Regions from separate parts of the Kluyvera ascorbata genome, predicted to be linked through region 3. Evidence: predicted binding sites of a transcription regulator. Region 3 holds the regulator's gene; each other region holds the start of a gene.
The links. The regulator Fur, encoded in region 3, represses iron uptake genes when iron is present. The targets are predictions, from matches to a motif close to ATAATAATGAGAACNACTATCAA.
Positions count from the first base shown of each region.

Region 1: bfd (bacterioferritin-associated ferredoxin) is a predicted target of Fur. The motif match lies at 5,863-5,885, and genes of this name have one in related genera.
Region 2: ftnA (non-heme ferritin) is a predicted target of Fur. The motif match lies at 2,036-2,058, and genes of this name have one in related genera.

Region 1 covers NZ_CP096201.1:432,574-440,354, reverse strand. The annotation lists gene rplP (50S ribosomal protein L16) at 1-143, opposite strand, end outside; gene rpsC (30S ribosomal protein S3) at 156-854, opposite strand; gene rplV (50S ribosomal protein L22) at 872-1,204, opposite strand; gene rpsS (30S ribosomal protein S19) at 1,219-1,497, opposite strand; gene rplB (50S ribosomal protein L2) at 1,514-2,335, opposite strand; gene rplW (50S ribosomal protein L23) at 2,353-2,655, opposite strand; gene rplD (50S ribosomal protein L4) at 2,652-3,257, opposite strand; gene rplC (50S ribosomal protein L3) at 3,268-3,897, opposite strand; gene rpsJ (30S ribosomal protein S10) at 3,930-4,241, opposite strand; gene MY052_RS01985 (prepilin peptidase) at 4,622-5,101, shown strand; gene bfr (bacterioferritin) at 5,085-5,561, opposite strand; gene bfd (bacterioferritin-associated ferredoxin) at 5,634-5,828, opposite strand; gene tuf (elongation factor Tu) at 6,013-7,197, opposite strand; gene fusA (elongation factor G) at 7,267-7,781, opposite strand, start outside.
Region 2 covers NZ_CP096201.1:1,975,491-1,983,271, forward strand. The annotation lists gene tyrP (tyrosine transporter TyrP) at 1-912, opposite strand, end outside; gene MY052_RS09290 (YecH family metal-binding protein) at 1,167-1,406, shown strand; gene ftnA (non-heme ferritin) at 1,442-1,939, opposite strand; gene yecR (YecR family lipoprotein) at 2,126-2,461, opposite strand; gene MY052_RS09305 (HD domain-containing phosphohydrolase) at 2,547-4,643, opposite strand; gene MY052_RS09310 (RpiB/LacA/LacB family sugar-phosphate isomerase) at 5,019-5,657, shown strand; gene MY052_RS09315 (MFS transporter) at 5,763-7,187, opposite strand; gene azuC (stress response protein AzuC) at 7,397-7,486, shown strand; gene MY052_RS09325 (DUF2766 family protein) at 7,568-7,781, shown strand, end outside.
Region 3 covers NZ_CP096201.1:3,528,097-3,535,877, reverse strand. The annotation lists gene chiP (chitoporin ChiP) at 1-1,090, shown strand, start outside; gene MY052_RS16895 (ChiQ/YbfN family lipoprotein) at 1,140-1,475, shown strand; gene fur (ferric iron uptake transcriptional regulator) at 1,588-2,040, opposite strand; gene fldA (flavodoxin FldA) at 2,337-2,867, opposite strand; gene ybfE (LexA regulated protein) at 3,018-3,311, opposite strand; gene ybfF (esterase) at 3,441-4,205, opposite strand; gene seqA (replication initiation negative regulator SeqA) at 4,388-4,960, shown strand; gene pgm (phosphoglucomutase (alpha-D-glucose-1,6-bisphosphate-dependent)) at 4,999-6,639, shown strand; gene MY052_RS16860 (pyridoxamine 5'-phosphate oxidase family protein) at 6,680-7,156, opposite strand; gene potE (putrescine-ornithine antiporter) at 7,218-7,781, opposite strand, start outside.

The DNA of each region.
Region 1 (7,781 bases), 2.0 Mb from region 3:
GCTTCGATCTGACGTGCAGTCAGACGACCACGGCCAACAGCTTTCAGGCCGAAGCTGCCGAAGCTAACATCCGTACCCTGCGCCAGACCGCGGTTACGGCCTTTGTGCACTTTACGGAATTTTGTACGCTTTGGTTGTAACATCAGCGACGCTCCTTATTTACGGCCTTTACGCTGCTGCTTTTTAGGTTGAGCAGCCGGTTCCGGTTGTTCAACAGCAGCCATACCACCCAGGATCTCACCTTTGAAGATCCATACCTTAACGCCGATTACACCATAAGTGGTGTGCGCTTCAGAGGTGTTGTAGTCGATGTCAGCACGCAGAGTGTGCAGAGGTACGCGACCTTCGCGGTACCATTCGGTACGTGCGATTTCCGCGCCGCCCAGACGGCCGCTAACTTCAACTTTGATACCTTTAGCGCCCAGACGCATTGCGTTCTGTACAGCACGCTTCATAGCACGACGGAACATAACACGACGTTCCAGCTGAGAAGTGATGCTGTCAGCAACCAGTTTTGCGTCCAGTTCAGGCTTGCGCACTTCGGCGATATTGATCTGGGCAGGAACGCCAGCAATATCAGCTACGACTTTGCGCAGTTTTTCTACGTCTTCGCCTTTCTTACCGATAACGATACCCGGGCGAGCGGTGTGAATGGTCACACGGATGCTCTTAGCCGGACGCTCGATAACGATACGAGATACGGACGCCTTAGCCAGTTCCTTAGTCAGGTACTGACGTACTTTAAAATCGCTGTCCAGGTTGTCAGCGAATTCTTTGGTGTTCGCAAACCAAGTAGAGTTCCATGGTTTTACAATACCCAGGCGAATACCATTAGGATGTACTTTCTGACCCATTGCTAGTCTCCAGAGTCTCAGCGATCGGACACAACCACAGTGATGTGGCTGGTGCGCTTCAGGATGCGATCTGCACGACCTTTAGCACGCGGCATAATGCGCTTCATGCTTGGGCCTTCGTCTACGAAAATTTTCGTAACTTTCAGATCATCAATGTCAGCGCCATCGTTGTGTTCAGCGTTAGCAATGGCAGATTCCAGAACTTTCTTGACCAGTACAGCCGCTTTCTTATTGGTGTAGGTCAGAATTTCCAGCGCCTGCGACACTTTCTTACCGCGAATCAGGTCAGCAACAAGGCGAACCTTCTGAGCAGAAGAACGAGCATGGCGATGTTGAGCTAAAGTTTCCATCTCTTCCTCCTACCTTATTTCTTCTTCGCTTTTTTATCAGCAGCGTGGCCGCGATAAGTACGAGTCGGTGCGAATTCACCCAGTTTGTGACCAACCATTTCGTCGGTTACAAATACTGGAACGTGCTGACGACCATTATGGACAGCGATGGTCAAACCGATCATGTTAGGAAAGATCGTTGAACGACGGGACCAAGTGCGCAGGGGCTTCTTGTCTCCGCTTTCCACCGCTTTCTCTACCTTCTTCAGCAAGTGCAGGTCAATAAAAGGACCTTTCTTGAGAGAACGTGGCATGGCTTATCCTCTAAAATTATTTGCTACGGCGACGTACGATGAATTTATCAGTACGCTTGTTGCTGCGGGTCTTCTTACCTTTGGTCTGCAGGCCCCACGGGGATACCGGGTGCTTACCAAAGTTACGACCTTCACCACCACCATGTGGGTGGTCGACTGGGTTCATCGCAGTACCGCGAACGGTAGGACGAACACCACGCCAGCGTGCAGCACCTGCTTTACCCAGAACGCGCAGCATATGCTCAGCATTGCCAACTTCGCCCAGGGTCGCACGGCATTCTGCTTCGACTTTACGCATTTCACCAGAACGCAGACGCAGGGTGACATAAGCACCATCGCGAGCAACGATCTGAACGTAAGTACCAGCGGAACGTGCCAGCTGACCGCCTTTACCTGGTTTCATTTCTACGTTATGAACGGTAGAACCAACCGGGATATTGCGCATCGGCAGGGTGTTACCTGCTTTGATTGCAGCATCAACGCCAGACTGAATCTGGTCGCCAGCTTTCAGGCCTTTAGGGGCCAGGATGTAACGACGTTCGCCGTCTTTGTACAGAACCAGCGCGATGTTCGCGGAGCGGTTCGGATCGTACTCAAGACGTTCAACAATTGCCGGGATACCATCTTTGTTGCGTTTGAAGTCAACAATACGGTAAGCCTGCTTGTGACCACCACCGATGTGACGAGTGGTGATGCGGCCATTGTTGTTACGACCACCGGATTTGCTGTTTTTTTCAACCAGCGGAGCAAAAGGTTTGCCCTTGTGCAGCTCTGGGTTGACCACTTTAACGACGTGGCGACGACCCGGAGATGTCGGTTTACATTTAACAACTGCCATTGTATTACTCCTCCGACTTACTCAGCGCCGCCGACGAAGTCCAGATTCTGGCCTTCCTTCAGGGTGACGTAAGCTTTTTTCCAGTCGCTACGACGACCGATACGCTGTCCGTGACGTTTAACTTTCCCTTTAACTACCAGGGTGTTAACGACTTCGACTTCGACTTCAAACAGTTTCTGCACAGCAGCTTTGATTTCTGCTTTGGTCGCGTCTTTAGCAACTTTGAGAACGATGGTATTGCTTTTTTCCATCGCAGCAGACGCTTTTTCAGAAACGTGCGGTGCACGCAGCACCTTCAGCAGACGTTCTTCACGAATCATGCCAGCATCTCCTCAACTTGCTTAACAGCATCAGCAGTCATTACGACTTTGTCGAAGGCGATCAGGCTAACCGGGTCGATACCAGTTACATCGCGTACGTCAACCTTGTGCAGGTTGCGCGCAGCCAGGAACAGGTTTTCGTCCAGCTCACCGGTGATGATCAGCACATCTTCCAGAGCCATGTCTTTCAGTTTCTGTGCCAGCAGCTTAGTTTTAGGCGCTTCTACAGAGAATGATTCGACAACGATCAGACGATCCTGACGTACCAGTTCGGACAGGATGCTTTTCAGCGCGCCGCGGTACATCTTTTTGTTAACTTTTTGACTGTGGTCCTGTGGACGAGCAGCGAAGGTCACGCCACCTGAACGCCAGATCGGGCTCTTGATAGAACCTGAACGCGCACGGCCGGTACCTTTCTGGCGCCATGGCTTTTTGCCTGAACCAGTTACTTCAGCACGAGTCTTCTGAGCACGAGTACCCTGACGAGCACCAGCTGCATAAGCAACAACAACCTGGTGAACCAGCGCTTCGTTGAAATCACGACCGAAGGTAGTTTCGGAAACAGTCAGCGCGCTCTGCGCGTCTTTCAATACTAATTCCATTGCTATCCCCTTACGCCTTCACAGCTGGTTTAACGATCAGGTCGCAACCGGTCGCACCCGGAACACCACCTTTAACCAGCAGCAGGTTGCGCTCAGCGTCAACGCGTACTACGTCAAGGCTCTGAACGGTGACACGTTCGTTACCCATCTGACCTGCCATTTTCTTGCCTTTGAACACTTTGCCCGGAGTCTGGTTCTGACCGATAGAACCCGGAACGCGGTGAGACAAGGAGTTACCGTGAGTAGCGTCCTGGGTACGGAAGTTCCAGCGCTTAACGGTGCCAGCGAAACCTTTACCTTTAGAGGTACCGGTTACGTCAACTTTCTTAACGTCAGCAAACAGTTCAACGCTAATGTCCTGACCAACGGTGTATTCTTCACCATCTGCCAGACGGAACTCCCACAGGCCGCGGCCAGCTTCTACGCCAGCTTTAGCGAAGTGACCAGCTTCCGGCTTGGTTACACGGTTAGCTTTTTTAGCACCAGTGGTAACCTGAACAGCGCGATAGCCATCGTTAGCCAGATCTTTGATCTGAGTAACGCGGTTTGCTTCAACTTCGATAACGGTTACTGGGATAGATACGCCATCTTCAGTGAAGATGCGGGTCATACCCACTTTTTTACCGACTAAACCAATCATTGTATCAACCTCTCAATCGCTCGATGACCTGATTAACCCAGGCTGATCTGCACGTCTACACCGGCAGCCAGGTCCAGACGCATCAGAGCATCAACGGTTTTTTCAGTTGGCTCAACGATGTCAACCAGACGCTTGTGAGTACGAATCTCGTACTGATCACGCGCGTCTTTGTTGACGTGCGGGGAGATCAGAACGGTGAAACGCTCTTTGCGGGTCGGCAGCGGGATCGGACCACGGACTTGCGCACCAGTGCGCTTAGCAGTCTCGACGATTTCCGCGGTTGATTGATCGATCAGACGATGATCAAACGCTTTCAGGCGGATACGGATTCTTTGGTTCTGCATGAGACCAGAGCTCCAATTATTTTATAGACGAAATAGTTACTCCTCAAACCCATTACGATTGATGGGAGAGTGTAACCGTTCTTACAGAGTTCCCCAATTGGGAACATTGTCTGGTATCGCTTTCGCAGTACCGGTGGCTCATATCGAACCGCTGTCAATATTAGACAAGCCCGCGCATTATACACAAATACCCATGCGATGCAACTCGTGTTTATAAATTAATCACTGTTTCCTGCGCAGTCGTTCCCAGACGAGTGTGTAAAAATGCAATCCATCGAAGTTATCTGGATAGCGCTTCGCGAATGCAGTGAATGCCTTTTGCTCATCTCCTCTTGCCTGCGCACACTGCCCGCATCCTTCCCGCCAACGGTGCTGACGACATGAGTTTACCCGCCCTCCCCTTCTTTTTTATTTATATGGTGCTAAACGCCTCGCTTTGCTGGCACGACGTGCGCACCGGCCTGCTGCCTAATCGGCTCACCTGCCCTTTGCTGTGGTCAGGGCTGCTTTTTCAGCTCTGCCTGAACCCCACTGCGGATGTCGTGAATGCCCTGTGGGACGCTCTTGCTGGTTACGGTTTTATGGCTTTTTTGTATTGGGTATACCGAGGAATTCGCAGGCGTGAAGGATTAGGATATGGCGACGTTAAGTACCTGGCAGCACTCGGGGCATGGCACGGTTGGCATCAACTGCCGGGATTACTCCTGACGGCAAGCGTAATGGCCATCGCCTACATTGTTGGCGTAGCCTGCTACCGGCACTCTGTGACAGAGATAAAAAACCCGCTGCCGTTTGGCCCATTTCTGGGGGCTGCGGGTTTTATTATGGCGGGGATGTCGGCGTTTAGCCTTCAACCTTAATTTGTGATTGCAGGTAGTTTTGCAGACCAATTTTGCTAATCAGATCCAACTCGGTTTCCAGCCAATCTATGTGATGCTCCTCTTCAGTGAGGATAGTAATCAGCATATCGCGACTCACATAGTCATGAACGCTATCGGCGTAGGCAATGGCTTCGCGCAAATCCTTCGCACCGTCCAGCTCAAGCTTTAAATCTGATTGCAGCATCTCTTCGACGTCTTCGCCGATGTGCAGCTTGCCAAGGTCCTGCAGGTTGGGGATCCCTTCAAGAAATAGAATACGCTCGATGTACTGATCGGCGTGTTTCATTTCATCTATGGATTCGTGATATTCAATATCGTTGAGGCGCATCAGGCCCCAGTTTTTGAACATTCTCGCATGGAGAAAGTATTGGTTGATTGCGACAAGCTCGTTTCCCAATAATTTATTGAGATAATTTATTATCTTAACATCACCTTTCATTATATAGACCCTCCGCTTCCACTTATTGAAGCGTAGAACGGGCTACAGGGATGTCAAAAAAGAAATCCGAGCTTAGGCGATCTCTTTGAACTCTGGCATTTGCATTAATTCGTCTTCCATCACCTCGCGTGCAGCACGAACGCACTTACCGCATTGATTTCCAATAGGAATGCATTTTCTTAATTGCTGGAAAGACTGCGGATGAAACTGGCGCACTGCCTGGCGAATTTTTTTATCGCTGACGCCATTACACAAACAAACGTACATAACCACTCCCGTTCAATTTCTGAACAAAGTGTAAGTGAGAATAATTATGATTACAATAGCCAGACGCGAGAAGTCACGCGAAATAAGGGATCAAATCGTGCGGAAAATATAGTGGGGACGAATAACAAAAAACAAAAAGGGCACCGAAGTGCCCTTTTCAAGTGCAAAACTAATTAATCAATAATTAGCTCATTACTTTAGCAACAACGCCCGCACCTACAGTACGGCCGCCTTCACGGATTGCGAAACGCAGACCGTCGTCCATCGCGATTGGGTGGATCAGAGTCACAACCATCTTGATGTTGTCGCCTGGCATTACCATCTCAACGCCTTCTGGCAGTTCGATGGTACCGGTCACGTCAGTAGTACGGAAGTAGAACTGTGGACGGTAGCCTTTGAAGAACGGAGTATGACGGCCGCCTTCGTCTTTGGACAGAATGTACACTTCAGATTCGAACTTGGTGTGCGGCTTGATAGAGCCTGGCTTAGCCAGAACCTGACCACGTTCGATTTCTTCACGTTTGATACCACGCAGCAGAACACCAACGTTCTCACCAGCACGGCCTTCGTCCAGCAGTTTGCGGAACATTTCAACGCCGGTACAGGTAGACTTAGCAGTCTCTTTGATACCAACGATTTCAACTTCTTCACCAACTTTGATGATACCGCGCTCTACACGACCGGTAACAACGGTACCACGACCGGAGATGGAGAATACGTCTTCGATTGGCAGCAGGAACGGCTTATCGATAGCACGTTCTGGTTCTGGGATGTAAGAATCCAGGAAGCCAGCCAGTTCGATGATTTTCGCTTCCCACTCTGCTTCGCCTTCCAGCGCTTTCAGAGCAGAACCACGGATGATTGGGGTATCATCACCTGGGAAGTCGTACTGGGACAGAAGTTCACGAACTTCCATTTCAACCAGTTCCAGCAGCTCTTCGTCATCAACCATGTCACATTTGTTCAGGAACACGATGATGTAAGGAACGCCTACCTGACGACCCAGCAGGATGTGCTCACGAGTCTGTGGCATAGGGCCATCAGTCGCAGCAACAACCAGGATCGCGCCGTCCATCTGCGCAGCACCGGTGATCATGTTTTTAACATAGTCGGCGTGGCCTGGGCAGTCTACGTGTGCGTAGTGGCGAGTCGGGGTGTCATATTCAACGTGGGAAGTGTTGATGGTGATACCACGAGCTTTTTCTTCTGGTGCGTTATCGATCTGGTCGAAAGCACGAGCAGCACCGCCGTAGGTTTTAGCCAGTACGGTAGTGATTGCAGCAGTCAGGGTAGTTTTACCGTGGTCAACGTGGCCGATGGTGCCGACGTTAACGTGCGGTTTTGTACGTTCAAATTTTTCTTTAGACACGGCTATATTCCTTACTATAGTGCTCTCCCCTTTGGAGAGAGCACGGGACTTAGGTTTTAATCCTGTGGATTATTTACCACGGGCTTCAATAACGGCCTGAGCAACGTTGTTCGGCGCATCGTCGTACTTCAGGAACTCCATGGAGTAAGAAGCACGGCCTTTGGTCAGTGAACGCAGCTGAGTTGCATAACCGAACATTTCGGACAGCGGAACTTCAGCGTGGATCACAACGCCAGTAACGTTGGATTCCTGACCTTTGAGCATACCACGACGGCGGCTCAAGTCACCGATAACGTCACCAGTGTTCTCTTCAGGAGTCTCTACTTCAACCTTCATGATAGGCTCAAGCAGAACTGGTTTCGCTTTCTTAAAGCCGTCTTTAAACGCCAGAGAAGCTGCCAGTTTAAACGCCAGTTCAGAGGAGTCAACGTCATGGTAAGAACCGAAGTGCAGACGAACACCCATGTCAACAACCGGGTAACCAGCCAGCGGGCCAGATTTCAGCTGTTCCTGGATACCTTTATCAACGGCAGGGATGTATTCGCCAGGGATTACACCACCCTTGATGTCGTTGATGAATTCGT
Region 2 (7,781 bases), 1.6 Mb from region 3:
GGCCAGCGGTGGCAGGAAGGTGATAGCCCCGGTTTGCAGTCGTCCGCGCACGCTGTTTTTGCGCTGGAACAGGTCGGCCAGGTAATCAAACAGCCCTAAGGCGACGCCGAGGAACGAAGTTGCCAGCGCCAGATCGGCGAACAGATGCACCGCGAGTTCAACGTGCGGTGAGGCCACCACTTCACGAATGGCCAGCAGCAGACCGTTCAGGCCGGTGTGTTGCTCCATCAGTGCGCTAAACACCGGTGAGTCAATGCTGCCGAGCGTGGCAAGCTGCCAGAACAGATAGGCAACCAGCGGGATGGCGCTGCCGATAACAAAAACGCCGCGCAGTTTACGAATATCGCCGTTCATGTAGCTGACAATACTCGGCACGCTGCCGTGAAAACCGAAAGAGGTGAAAATCACCGGGATGGCGGAGAGGGCCAGACCTTGTTCCAGCGGTAGCGTTAGCAGATTGATTTTATGAATGTGCGGCAGCAGCAATATCAGCATGATGACCAAAAAGATAATTTTGGCGCTGAACAGGAAGCGGTTAAACAGATCGACCAGCGAAGTGCCGATACAAATCACCAGACCGCCGACGGCGGTAAACAGCAGAACGCCGAGCGATGGCGGCATATCCATACTGAACCACTGACTCAGGCTGGAGGCCAGCAGTTCGCCCGCGCCGCTGATGTAGGCTGCGGTCAGCGCATACATCAGGAACATCATGCTAAAACCGGTCGCCCATTGGCCGTAGCGGCCGAGATAGCGTAATGCCAGCGTTCCGAGGCCCGTGTCGGCAGGGACGTGCTGGTAGACTTCCAGCAGCAGCAGGGCGGTATAGCACATCAGCGCCCATAGACCAGCCAGCAGCAGCACGGTAACGCCAAAACCGACGCCTGCGGATGCCAGTGGCATCGCCAACATTCCTGCGCCGATCGTGGTGCCGGCTACGATTAAAATACTCCCCAGGGTACGGTTTTTCACGCTTTCCTCTACTTCAGAACAGATTAACGACTAAAGATGCCGCGCAGAGTATGTGAAACCTGTCGTTTCGTCAAATCTGAATTACAGTGGGTGTATGAAATTGTTTACGGTTTGCTTCGGCGTGGGAAAAGCTGCGCTAGCGCAAAACATGCAAAGTAAATGCAGTTTATGGTGGCGTTTTTACGGGAGGAATAATGGAATCCATTCACGGTCATGAAGTTCTGAATATGATGATTGATTCAGATGAGCAGTACAGTATTGAAAGTCTGGAAGCGGCAATTCATGCCCGCTTTGGCGAGCAGGCGCGTTTTCATACCTGTTCAGCAGAAAATATGAGTGCTGCCGAGCTGGTCGCGTTTCTGCATAAGAAAGGAAAGTTTATTCCGCGGGAATCGGGATTTACGACGGTGGAAAGTAAAATTTGCCGCCATTAATCGGCAGCGGCGTGTAATACGCCGCTGCACGAGAGTTAATTTTGCGTATCGAGCGTGGCCAGCTCTTTATCAATAAAGTACAGGCCTTCACCGCTTTTACCCGCCAGCGTCAGCTTATCGATAACGGATTTAAACAGTTTCTCTTCTTCGTGCTGTTCTGCCACATACCACTGCAGGAAATTAAAGGTCGGATAGTCCTGATTGGTCATCGCCGCATGCGCCAGTTCATTGATTTGAGCGGTGATCAGCTGTTCGTGCTCGTAGGTGACGCGGAACAGTTCGTCCAGCGAGGCGTACTCGGCAAACGGTGACTGAATGCTATTAATGCGTGGCAGGCTACCGGTGTCGGTCAGGTAGTCAAACAGGCGTTGCATGTGAGTCATCTCTTCCTGCGCGTGGCGGCGTAAAAAGGCAGCAGCGCCTTCAAAGCTATTGAAGCTACACCAGGCACTCATCTGCTGATACAACAGAGAAGAATAGAGTTCGAGATTCATCTGTTCATTTAATTTCTCGATCATTGCCGCTTTAAGCATGTTTTCGCTCCAGGAATAATACGTTACGAGTTAATTACAGCGGCACTATAAATTGTTATTAATTTATTTGCAAAAGGTAAATATAAAAACATTTATATAATAATGCGAATGGGAATAAAACGCATTGGCATAAATATAACGATTAAATTATTGGTAATAATAACGCCGGGATAAACCGGCGTGGAATTAATAATAAGCGGCTGACGTTGGTACGTTGGCAATGCCGCGGCACTGGTATTGCAAGGTAACATGCTCATTCAGGCACAGTGAGCCGCTGGTGGTAGTGCAGGTGGTGATGGGCTGGCCGTAGGAAAACGCGGTGGCATATCCTATTTGCTGGCAGGCTTTATTGGCTTCAGATTGAGCCAGATAGCTATCGGTTTTGGCATTCTGCAAAATGGCCTGCCCGTAGGTCAGGCGCACGATGCCGCTGTTGGCATCCACTTCGCTTACGCTCGCCGCACGGGGCACGGTACAAGCCGTCAGGGCCAGGAGGGAGGGAATAAGAATGAGGCTTTTCATTAATTCGCTCTGCGCAATCAGTCGTGACCTCATTGTAACCATCGCCGCTGCAAGCAATCCTTTGAATAGTCGCTATAACCTGGGGTTAATCCTTCTGTGACTCATAAATTTCCTGAAACTGCAGGTGTAGCGCGCAAAAATGTTTCACCAGCGTCGGGTCAAAGTGGGTTCCGGCGCTGTTAACGATAATTTCAGAGGCGCTTTCATGGGAAAAGCTCGGTTTATAAACGCGCTTTTGCCGCAGCGCATCGTAGACATCTGCCAGTGCCAGGATACGCGCCTCCAGCGGAATCTCTTCGCCGGCGAGACCTTCCGGATACCCGGAGCCGTCCCATTTTTCATGATGGTAGTGAATCAAATTTTCGGCCACTGAACCGAGAACCAGTCCCTGGACAATTCGCCATCCCTTAGTGGTATGTTTTTGAATCTGTTTAAATTCCTCGTCGGTGAGTTTGCCCTTTTTACGCAGGATATGCTCAGGTACCGCAATTTTTCCGATGTTGTGCAGGGAGGCAAACGTCTCAATGTCACGAATTTGCTTCGGCGGCAGTTTGAGCGCGTCTGCAAGCAAGCGGCAGTAGGCGGCCACGCGACGAATATGACAGCCGGTTTCATCATCGTGAACGTGATTTATCTTCTCCATTGCTTCAACAATGCTGCGGTTAATGGCCCGGTTCTTATTCATATGGCGCCACATCATCAGCATCAGGCTGAGAATAAAGAACAAAAGGGCCAGAAGCCCGGCGCTGATAATTTGCAGCGCGTTTTTGCTTAAGGAGGTGGGTTGCACTACGCTCGCTGGCGGTACCTGCTGATAACGATAGCTGGAGATAAGATGCACCTGTGATATCAGGGCGTACAGCGGATGGGCAATGTTCATCCAGGTGCCAATCTGATAGTTTGAGTGGGTCATCCCGGCAACTTTTAACGCCCCACGGAATAGATCGCTTCCGCGTAGCGCCTGTTCCATTGAACTCAAATCCCCAAGAATGTAATCAATATGATTGCTGTCGATGGTATCGAGCAGTTCATCAATTGATGCACGGGCAATAAGCGTAACGTCGTTACCAAAGCGCTGACGCAGATAGTCGGCGGCAAACGAGCCGCGAATGACGCCGACCCGCTGATGGCGAACCTGCTCTTCGTCGAGAATAAAGGGCGCGGTGGCTTTGTTGTAATAGGCGTTATACCAGTTGACCAGCGGGCCAACCTGACCCTCCATTTGCGTACCATTGCTCACGTCAAAAATCTCGGCCAGGCGGATTGGCCAATCTTCATTTTTCATTCTTATCATGTAGTTATCAACGAACTGCACGTCGACGTTAATATTCAACAAATCGCGAAGATCGTTGACCAGACTGATAGCACTGCCATGATAGCCCTGGTCGTCACGCCAGATAATGGGCGCGAAGTTTTCATTCTTTGGCAACCAAAGGGTGAGCCGGTTTTTCTCCATCCAGATGCGCTCGTCAGGCGTTATCGTCAAACGTTGACGAAAATACTCAAGACGACTTTGTTCCTCTAGCGCCCGGAGTTTTCCGTTCTGCTGCCATTCGTTAATCAGTTGATTGATATTGCTACGAAGCGAAATCAGCTCCGGGCTGATCCCGAAGGAGGCCGTGATACGCAATGAGTCAAACGGTCGTGAAATCGTGTAGTAGTACTGTGGTCCACCAATTTCACGATTTTCATTAATATAGAAATCTGCGCCGCCGCTGCGCAGAATTTGCAGCGCTTCTCTGCTGCTGTCGACTTCGATAACCTGCTGGAACCTTAACGTAGGATACGCCTGCTTCACCAACCGCTGAGTCGGGTCGTTTCGCCGGAAAATGACCCGCGTATTATTGATATCACTGATGGATTTAGCCTGGCGAGTAATGCTGGCGGTAACGATGGGATTCTCAAGCAGCCGGGATGATAAAATGGTGTTCTTGAGGTGTTCTCGCGTTTGCAGCACGCTGGCGTAGAGCCCGTAGTCATGATGGGTGAAGCGCTGCTCAAAGGTGGTGCCGTCGATGGGGCGTAGCGTCAGGTTGTAGCCGTAACGCGCGTTAATCGCGTGCAGCAATTCGGGATAGAAACCCTGGAATTGACCGTGATTGTCGCGCCAGAACTCAAAGCTATCCGCATTGAGAATCCATACAGGGATAGGCGCCGCCGCTCGAATTTTTTGCGGTGGCACGGCATGAGCGCGGGGCGCCCAAAGTAGCATAAGGGTCAGTAGAACAAGGAGACCCAGCGCGTGTCGAAATCCTCGGCGGTCCTGTGTCACAAGTCAGTTCCTTTGCAGTGACTATTTCATCCATTGAAACGCTGACAAACAGCAGGGGCTTTCTGCCCATTTACCCAGTCTAGTCGACCATTCACCCAGGTGATAGTAAATAATTAATGGTTTATGTAAGGTTTTATCTACAGGTCAAAGGCAAAAATGTGACCCCATTGGTAAAAATTAAAACTACTTTTCATAAAATTTGAAAGTATGTTTGACTGGTAGTAAGGTGAGAATACTAATCGAACGACTGCGGATAACCCCGCTTAGCTTTCAGGAGAGGAAAGAATGAAAATTGCACTGATGATGGAAAATAGCCAGGCCAGCAAAAACGCGACTATTCATCATGAGTTAAAAGCCGTTGCCGATGAAAAAGGCTTCCCGGTCTATAACGTGGGTATGAGCGATGAAAACGATCATCACCTGACCTACATCCATCTGGGCATCATGGCCAGCATCCTGCTGAACTCCAAAGCGGTCGATTTCGTCGTGACCGGTTGCGGTACCGGCCAGGGCGCGATGATGTCTCTGAACATTCACCCAGGCGTTGTGTGCGGTTACTGCCTGGATCCAGCAGACGCCTTCCTGTTTGCTCAGATCAACAACGGTAACGCACTGTCTCTGGCCTTTGCAAAAGGCTATGGCTGGGGCGCAGAGCTGAACGTTCGCTACATGTTTGAAAAAGCGTTCACCGGTCGTAACGGCGAAGGCTATCCGCCAGAGCGTAAAGAGCCGCAGGTTCGCAACGCCGGTATTCTGAACCAGGTGAAAGCGGCCGTGGTGAAAGAAAACTATCTGGATACCCTGCGCGCTATCGACCCAGCGCTGGTGAAAACCGCCGTTTCCGGTCAGCGTTTCCAGGAATGTTTCTTCGAAAACTGCCAGAACAAAGAGATCGAAGCTTTTGTTCGTGAGGTTCTGGCGTAAGCCTGACGCTCAACGGATAAATAAAAACCCACGCTCAGGCGTGGGTTTTTTGTTGGTACGGTCAACGGCTCACCGTACCTTGCAACCAGACCCATCCCGGATGGGTTACTGTTTCACTTTCTTCGACACCGAACTGCCCGCATCCCGCGTTAAGTGCAGCGTATCAATCATCCCCACCAGACAAATCAGCGCGATAAAGATGAACGCCAAACGGAAGCTAATGCCTGGAACATCGCCGAGGCTCAGTATAGCGCTGACTTTCTCACCCAAACGAATACCGATAGCGCCAAGCGTTATGCCAAGGCCGATAGCCAGCTGGCTGGCGGTACTGAATAACGTGTTGGCGTAACTCATCTGGGCGGACGGTACGTCGGCAAAAGCCAGCGTACTGACCCCGGTGAACTGAATGGAGCGGAACACGCCGCCAAGGTAGAGCACCAGCATTATCACCCATACCGGCGTGTGCGGCGTTAAGAAGGCGCAGGCAACAAGCGCAATGACGTTTAACGCGCCGTTGAGCAGCAGCAGGCGGCGGAATCCCAGCTTGCGGATGAGCGGCGTCGTAGCCGGTTTAATCGTCAGGTTACCCACGAATACCGCCAGCACCAGCAGGCCGGAATGGAACGGATCCATACCGAAGCCCACCTGAAACAGCAGCGGCAGCAGGAACGGCACGGCGCTGATGGAGGCGCGGAATAGCGATCCACCGTACATCGTGACTTTAAACGTTGGGACCTGTAGGGCGTCCATACGAATCATTGGCCATTGACTGTTGCGGAAGTGGCGCAGTGCGTAATAGAAGGTGACGCCGCCGAGCACCAGCAGGCCGACGATTAACCCACCTTGTAATTTTTCAGCCCCCAGTAGTTCCATGGCATAGACCAGGCTCACCATCGAGACCGAGGTCGCCACAAATCCCGGCAGATCAAAGGGTCTCCGCTCATCGTCACGGATATTAGGGATTATCTTCAGTGCCAGAAGAATGGCGATGATGCCAAGTGGAACGTTAATAAAGAAAATCCAGCGCCAGTCTGCGACTTTGGTGATGAACCCACCAAGCGGTGGCCCAATAATGGGGGCAATCAGCGCGGGCCAGGTGAGCGTGGCGATGGCGGTAATCAATAGGTGCTTGGGCGTGGTACGCAGCACGGCGAGTCGCCCGACCGGTACCATCAGCGCGCCGCCGACGCCTTGCAAAATACGCATAGCCACAAAGCTGTGCGCGCTGGTGGCTAGCCCGCAGAAAACGGAGGAGACGGTGAAGATAGCCAGCGCAAGACTGAAGATAGTTCTGGCGCCGAAGCGATCCGCAATCCAACCGCTGGCGGGGATGAGTACGGCGAGGGTGATCAGATAGGCGCTGATGCCGATGTTCAGGTCGACGGCTTCAACGCCAAATGTTTTCGCCATATCAGGAAGGGCGGTGGCAATCACCGTACCATCCAGGAACTCCATAAAGAATGCACCGGCCACAAGCAGCGCAGCAGGGGATACCCCGCGGCTCGCCTGGGCCTGGAGAGGCTCACTCATGGTTGTTTTACCCTATCAAAATAATTTTTAAAATTTATAGCTTTTGTAGTTTTGGTAAGTGGTCGATTTCTATAACAAAATTTTTATAAATTTAACGCAATCGATAAAACTAGTGTGATTTTTGTCGCAAAACGGTTGATTTTTGTGACGGTGGTCATATTATGTGCGTAAAGACAATAACACCTGCATAACAAAACCGGAGCATCAACATGAAACAGCGCATGCGTAAAATCCTCAAAAGCATGTTTGAGAACTACTGCAAAACTTTCAAAGACGTACCGCCAGGCGCTATGTTCTGATAAAAAAAACCTGCCACGGCAGGTTTTTTTATCTTCTGCGAAAGTAGGTTACTATTACGCTCCGCAAAATAGGAGCAAAAAATGTCTCAGAACCTGACCCCGAACGATGAACTGGTTTCCGATGTGGTAGCCTGCCAGCTCGTTATCAAACAGATCCTCGACGTCATCGACGTTATCGCCCCGGTTGAAGTCCGTGAAAAAATGGCGAGCCAACTGAAATCCATCGATTTTACCGCCCACCCAGCAGGGGCTGACCCGGTGACGCTGCGAGCGATACAGAAAGCGATTGCACTGA
Region 3 (7,781 bases):
TCACCCGAACGAAATTGCGTTCTCCTCTAAGAACAAAGGCTACAGCGAAGATTACAGCGGCGATAAGAGCGGTATCAGCCTGTACAAAGCGGCAGCTAAATTTAAATTAGGGCCAGCATGGGCTCGCGCAGGTTACATCCAGCCAACCGGTCAGACGCTGCTGGCGCCGCACTGGAGCTTTATGCCAGGTACCTATCAGGGTGCTGAAGCCGGGGCCAATTTCGACTACGGTGATGCTGGCGCGCTGAGCTTCTCCTACATGTGGACCAACAACTACAAGGCGCCTTGGCACCTTGAAATGGACAACTTCTATCAGAACGATAAGAAGACCAAAGTTGATTACCTGCACTCCATCGGTGCGAAATACGATTTCAAAAATGACCTGGTGCTGGAAGCCGCATTTGGTCAGGCAGAAGGCTATATCGATCAGTACTTCGCCAAAGGTAGCTACAAATTTGATATCCCTGGCGGCCCGCTGACCACCAGCTACCAGTTCTACGGTACCCGTGACAAGGTGAGCGATCACGGCGTCAACGACATCTATGACGGCACCGCATGGCTGCAAGCATTAACCTTCGGCTACAAGCTGCAAGAAGTCTTCGACTTCCGTCTGGAAGGGACCTGGGTTAAAGCAGAAGGCCAGCAGGGTTACTTCCTGCAGCGTATGACGCCAACCTACGCCTCCTCTAACGGTCGTCTGGATATCTGGTGGGATAACCGCTCTGACTTCAACGCCAACGGCGAAAAAGCGGTCTTCTTCGGTACTATGTATGACCTGAAAAACTGGGATCTGCCGGGTTGGGCAGTGGGTGCTTCTTACGTTTACGCATGGGATGCTAAGCCAGCGACCTGGCAGTTGAGCCCGGATGCGTACTACGACAAGAACAACAAGATTAAAGAGTCTGCCTACAGCCTCGATGTAGCATACACCGTACAGGATGGTCGTGCGAAAGGTACGCTGTTCAAACTGCACTTCACTCAGTATGACAATCACTCCGATATCCCAAGCTGGGGCGGTGGTTACGGCAACATCTTCCAGGATGAGCGTGACGTGAAATTCATGGTTATCGCACCGTTCACCATTTTCTGATGCTAACGTGGCAGGGGGAGACCTCTGCCGCCGCTAAGAGGCTCATCGTATGAAAAAACTGATTATTGTTGCGCTGATGGCTGCTGGGTTAACCGCCTGTGCGCAATCTCCTGCGCCGAAGGAAGATAGCAAGCTGAAGGATGCCTACAGCGCCTGTATTAACACCGCAGAAGGCAACCCGGATAAAATTCAGGCCTGTCAAAGCGTACTGAACGTGCTGAAGCAAGAGAAAGCACACGAGCAGTTCGCGAACCAGGAAAGCGTGCGCGTCATCGACTACCAGAAATGCATTAACGCTAGAAAAATGGGCAATGATGAAGCAGTAGCAAAAAACTGCGATAAGATCTGGCAAGAAATTCGCAGCAACAATACGCCGCAGAAATAGGCTTACGCTGATAATAAAAAACCGCTGCTTGCAGCGGTTTTTTTGTGGGCGTCGTAAAACGCAGAGTATAAAAAAACCAGCGCATAGGCTGGCTTTTCGAGAGGCAGTACGCTTATTTTGCGACTGCGTCATGCGCGTGTTCATCTTCACGGCAGTCGCCTTCAGCGCAGTGACCGTAGAGATAAAGACTGTGGTTCGTTAAGCGAATACCATGCTTCGACGCGATTTCACGCTGACGAGCTTCGATGGAATCATCGCTGAACTCGATCACTTTGCCGCAGTCGAGGCAAATCAGGTGATCGTGGTGATGCTGCTGGGTCAGTTCGAAAACGGATTTACCGCCTTCAAAATTATGACGAGTCACGATGCCGGCGTCATCAAACTGGTTAAGTACGCGGTAAACCGTGGCCAAACCAATCTCTTCACCCATGTCGATCAGGCGTTTATATAAGTCTTCCGCGCTGACATGGTGGTTATCCGGTTCCTGAAGGACTTCCAGAATCTTTAACCGTGGAAGTGTGACTTTCAGGCCAGCCTTCTTTAATGCGGTATTGTTGTCAGTCATGCGGAATCTGTCCTGTTGCTAAACGATCAACTTCCATCAGCGAAAGTATCACAGAGAATGCACCCGAATTAATGCGTCTCATTATAGAATGACCCTATTGAAATGAAAACAGCAAGAGCCGGGTAAACTAAGCTATCAAAAACGAGGCTTCACCGACAAAGTTACGATGAGACCGCGCTAAATCAGAAGATATTGTACAGGTATGCGCTAAAAAGTTAAAAAATTGTAGCTATTATTTTAATTGCTTTTACCTATTAATGAGGCGTAGTTTCATCACTACGCCTCACTGTTTTGCATCAGGCGTTTTTGATCTCTTCCAGGTGCAGCTCTTCTGCAACCTGCTTAACCCATTTTTCAACGCGTTCAGCGGTCAGCTCAGGCTGACGGTCTTCGTCGATGGCCAGACCAACAAAGTGGTCGTCATCGGCCAGGCCTTTAGACGCTTCGAAATGGTAACCTGCCGTTGGCCAGTGACCGACGATGGTCGCGCCGCGTGGTTCAATGATGTCGCGAATGGTACCCAGCGCATCACAGAAATATTCAGCATAGTCTTCCTGGTCGCCGCAGCCAAACAGCGCGACCAGCTTGCCGTTGAAGTCCACTTCTTCCAGCGTTGGGAAGAAATCGTCCCAATCGCACTGCGCTTCGCCGTAGTACCAGGTTGGGATACCCAGCAGCAGAATATCGAATGCTTCCAGATCTTCTTTGCTGCTCTTGGCAATGTCGTGAACGTCAGCGACATCTTTACCAAGCTGTTTTTGAATCATTTTTGCGATATTTTCGGTGTTCCCGGTATCGCTACCGAAAAAGATGCCAACGATTGCCATGAGTAAAATAACCTCTTGAAACTTAATGATATGGTGGTGGCTTATTGCCCACAGATAAGGGCAATCATAGCAGAACTGAGAAGCGTGCGGAAACCGCTATCGTGCCGTACTGCACACTCTGCTACATGAAAGTGTGTTTTGGGGGGATTTTCAGACTTTCCCCTGTCCGTGTAGCTGGGCCAACTGACTCATCAACATCTCTTCGATGAGTTCGCTACGGCTCATATCACGGGCAGTCGCCAGCTCGTTGAGCGCATCAACGGCTTCGTTATTCAGCTTCAGCTCCACGCGTTTCAGACCGCGCACTTTGTCGCGTTTTAACTGATTACGCTTATTAATGCGCAGCTGTTCGTCACGCGAAAGCGGATTGGTTTTTGGTCTTCCCGGCCGACGCTCATTTGCGAACAAATCTAAGGTCGTACGGTCCGTTTGTTCTTTTGCCATGGTTCTGAGTGACTTCGGGGAAACAAGCTACCGGGCGGTGCCCAGTGCAGACAGCGCGCAATCATACATCAGTGAGACCCACACGCCAACGACCACGGCCATTCTGGCGCGCGGTCGATGCATTTTTAATCATTCACTGAGGTAACGACGGATAGCCCGCAGTACCGCGTCCGGTTTTTCGGCGTGAACCCAGTGGCCCGCACCGGCGATGACGTGTGCTTTTGCCTGGGGGAATTGAGCCAGCAGCGCGCTGCGGTAGGCTTCGGTGACGTACGGTGAATTGCCGCCAGGAATAAACAGAGCAGGGTGGTCCCAGGCCGGAATGGTTTCCCAGCCCACGATATGCGGGTATTGCTCCCACAACACCGGTACGTTAAAGCGCCAGGCACCGTCGACGAAGGATTTCAGCAGGAACTGAATCACACCTTCTTCTTTTAAGTATTCGCGCATTACCGTCGCGGCCTGCTGGCGAGTTGCTACACCGGCGCTGGTAACGGCGTTAATGGCCGCAAAAATCTCATCGTGGCGACGGACGTGATAATCCACCGGTGCAATATCAATTGCGACCAAGCGGTCGATGCGTTCTGGGGCCAGCGCGGTAAGCGCCATCACCGCTTTGCCACCCATGGAATGGCCGATAACCGTGGCTTTTTCGATGCTGTTGGCATCAAGCGTGTCGAGAAGATCCTGAGCCATGGCGGGATAGGTCATCTCATCGGCACGCGGTGAGAGGCCATGGTTACGCATGTCGACCTGGAGGATATCGTGATCGGTAACCAGGTCGCGGGCCAGGATACCCAGATTATCGAGGCTGCCGAACAGGCCGTGGACGAGAACGATGGGAGAATTATTGTGCAGGTTTTGTGCAGATTGCGCTCGGACATTCAATTTCATAGCAAAGTTCTTTTTTTCGCATTGTCGGGTTAGGGTATCATGTTGGACATTCTAACGCTCAGGGGCAAGAGAGGAACTCATCCGAATTTTGCCGTCTTCCTGGTTTGGCGCTACCCGCTGTTGGGTTTTGACTTTATAATCCCAATGAATTGTATTCAGAAAAATTATCGCACCGGATTAAGATGAAAACGATCGAAGTTGATGACGAGCTCTATCGCTATATTGCGGCTCACACTCTGCACATTGGCGAGAGCGCGTCCGACATTTTACGGCGTATGCTGAAATTCTCCGCCGCTTCCCAGCCCGTGGCTGCTGCCGCTGCGCCGGTCGTCAAAGCAGAACCGGCTCCCGCTCCGGCCCCGGCTGCTGCTCCCGTTGCTGACGTAAAAACGGTGAAAACCGCCAAAGATAAAGTTCGTGCCATGCGCGAGCTGCTGCTCTCTGATGAGTATGCCGAGCAGAAGAAAGCGGTTAACCGCTTCATGCTGGTTCTGACCACGCTGTACGCTCTGGACAACAAAGCGTTTGCAGAAGCTACCGAATCCCTTCACGGTCGTACCCGTGTCTATTTTGCGGCTGATGAGCAAACGCTGCTCAAAAACGGCAATCAGACAAAACCAAAACAGGTTCCGGATACGCCATACTGGGTCATTACCAATACCAATACAGGCCGTAAATGCAGCATGGTCGAACACATCATGCAATCAATGCAATTCCCGGGGGAATTGATTGAGAAGGTTTGCGGTACTATCTAATACTGACAATCTAACCCTTGCATAAGAAGGACCAGGCAATGGCAAACCATACCCGTGCAGGACAACCTGCACAGCAGAGTGATTTGATCAACGTCGCCCAACTGACGGCGCAGTACTACGTGCTGCAGCCTAACGTGAGTAACCCGGAACATGCGGTGAAGTTCGGTACGTCCGGCCACCGTGGGAGCGCGGGTCGTCACAGCTTCAATGAAAAGCATATTCTGGCCATTGCTCAGGCGATTGCTGAAGAGCGCGCGAAAAATGGAATTACGGGCCCATGCTATGTCGGGAAAGATACTCACGCGCTCTCTGAGCCGGCGTTTATCTCCGTTCTCGAAGTGCTGGCAGCAAACGGGGTGGATGTCATTGTTCAGGAAGACAATGGCTTTACGCCAACTCCAGCGGTATCTAACGCTATCCTGGTTCACAACAAAAAAGGCGGCAAGCTGGCCGACGGGATCGTGATTACGCCATCCCACAACCCACCGGAAGACGGCGGCATCAAGTACAACCCACCAAACGGTGGCCCGGCTGATACCAACGTCACCAAAGTGGTTGAAGACCGCGCGAATGCGCTGCTGGCAGCAAATCTGGAAGGCGTGAAGCGTATTTCGTACGACGCGGCACTGGCTTCCGGTCACGTGAAAGAAGTCGATCTGGTGCAGCCGTTTATTGAAGGGCTGGCGGATATCGTCGATATGGCGGCTATCCAGAAAGCCGGTCTGACCCTGGGCGTTGACCCGCTGGGCGGTTCCGGTATCGAATACTGGAAGCGTATTGCTAAGCATTACAACCTGAACCTGACCATCGTTAACGATCACGTTGACCAGACTTTCCGCTTTATGCACCTCGATAAAGACGGCGCGATCCGTATGGACTGCTCCTCCGAGTGTGCCATGGCGGGCCTGCTGGCGCTGCGTGATAAGTTCGACCTGGCGTTTGCTAACGACCCGGACTATGACCGTCACGGTATCGTCACGCCGGCTGGCCTGATGAACCCGAACCACTATCTGGCAGTGGCAATCAACTACCTGTTCCAGCATCGCCCGCAGTGGGGCAAATACGTTGCCGTGGGTAAAACCCTGGTCTCTTCTGCGATGATTGACCGCGTGGTGAACGACCTGGGCCGTAAGCTGGTAGAAGTACCGGTAGGTTTCAAATGGTTCGTTGATGGTCTGTTCGACGGTAGCTTCGGCTTCGGCGGCGAAGAGAGCGCGGGCGCTTCCTTCCTGCGCTTCGATGGTACACCGTGGTCTACCGATAAAGACGGGATCATCATGTGCCTGCTGGCGGCGGAAATTACTGCCGTCACCGGTAAGAACCCGCAGGAGCACTACAACGAACTTGCGGCTCGTTTCGGCGCGCCAAGCTACAACCGTCTGCAGGCCAGCGCCACTTCCGCGCAGAAAGCGGCGCTGTCTAAGCTCTCTCCAGAAATGGTGAGCGCCAGCACGCTGGCGGGTGACCCGATTACCGCGCGTCTGACGGCGGCACCGGGTAACGGCGCTTCTATCGGCGGTCTGAAAGTGATGACCGACAACGGCTGGTTCGCCGCGCGTCCATCCGGTACCGAAGATGCCTACAAGATTTACTGCGAAAGCTTCCTCGGTGCTGAACACCGTAAGCAGATTGAGAAAGAAGCGGTAGAAATTGTCAGCGAAGTGCTGAAAAACGCCTGAGTGATGGGGTAAGAAAAGGGGAGCCGAATGGCTCCCTTTTTTATCTCTCCGCGTGCTGGCGGCAGGTTAACATCTGGCAATCGATGCGCACGACGCAAACCGCTTTTAGCATGTCATCCCGATAGCTGAATGTTCGTCCCGGTACGGCCTGGCGCATAATGACATCCAGTCCGTGCACCATTTCTTCACGTTCATGCAAAATAGTCGCCCGTCCGCTGGCAATAATACTGGAATAAGCAAAGCTATAGTCGCATGCATCGGCAGCCGCAATTAATTGGTGATCGCCATCAATTTCAAGACTAATAGCAGGGTTTATGCGCAGTAAACGCATCTTTTTTCCGCTACGCGCGCCGTGGAAATAGAACGTCCAGCGCCCGTCTTCATGCGTATAGCCGAAATTGACGGGCACAATATATGGGCTGTACTCATCGTTAAGGGCGATGCGGCAAATCTGATGGTGCTGAAGCAGACTACGAATTTTATCGGGGTCGCTGACGATGCGTTCTGGATTGCTCATGATGATGGTCTTATCAGAAAAGAAGAAAAGTGGGCTGCAGTGGTCTGCAGCCCGGGTAGATTTAACCGTGTTTGTTTTTCAGTTCAAAGCGCGGCGATACCAGCCCGTACAGCGTCCAACCGAGGAACGTCACGATGGAACCGTACAGCATCGCTTCTTCGCCGGAAGAGTAGAGCGCATAGAAGCTATACATTGCCCCAATGAATGCCACGAAGTTGGCGACGCGTGCTTTGTTCATAGGCACGTTAGCCATCCGCTGGATAATCACCAGCGCAGCCATCGACAGGATGTACGGAATAATGTTGGTTACCACCGCCAGGTTAACCAGCACGTTGAACTGGTTGTTCAGCGACGGGCTAATGGTCATCAGCGACAGCCCGGACTGGATAATCACGATAACCAGCATCCCCTGAACCGGAGCATCAGCACTGCTGACGCGGGAGAAGATTTTCGGGAAGTAACCTTCGTCCGCCGAGGATTTGAACACCTGAGCAATGGTGAACTGCCAGCCGAGCAGCGAACCGCAGCAGGACATCACCATCAGCGCCATAATCACTTTCCCGACTTCCGGGGTGAACATCTGCGCGAAGGCCAGGCCGAACGGCGCGGTGGAGTTGGCCAGGTC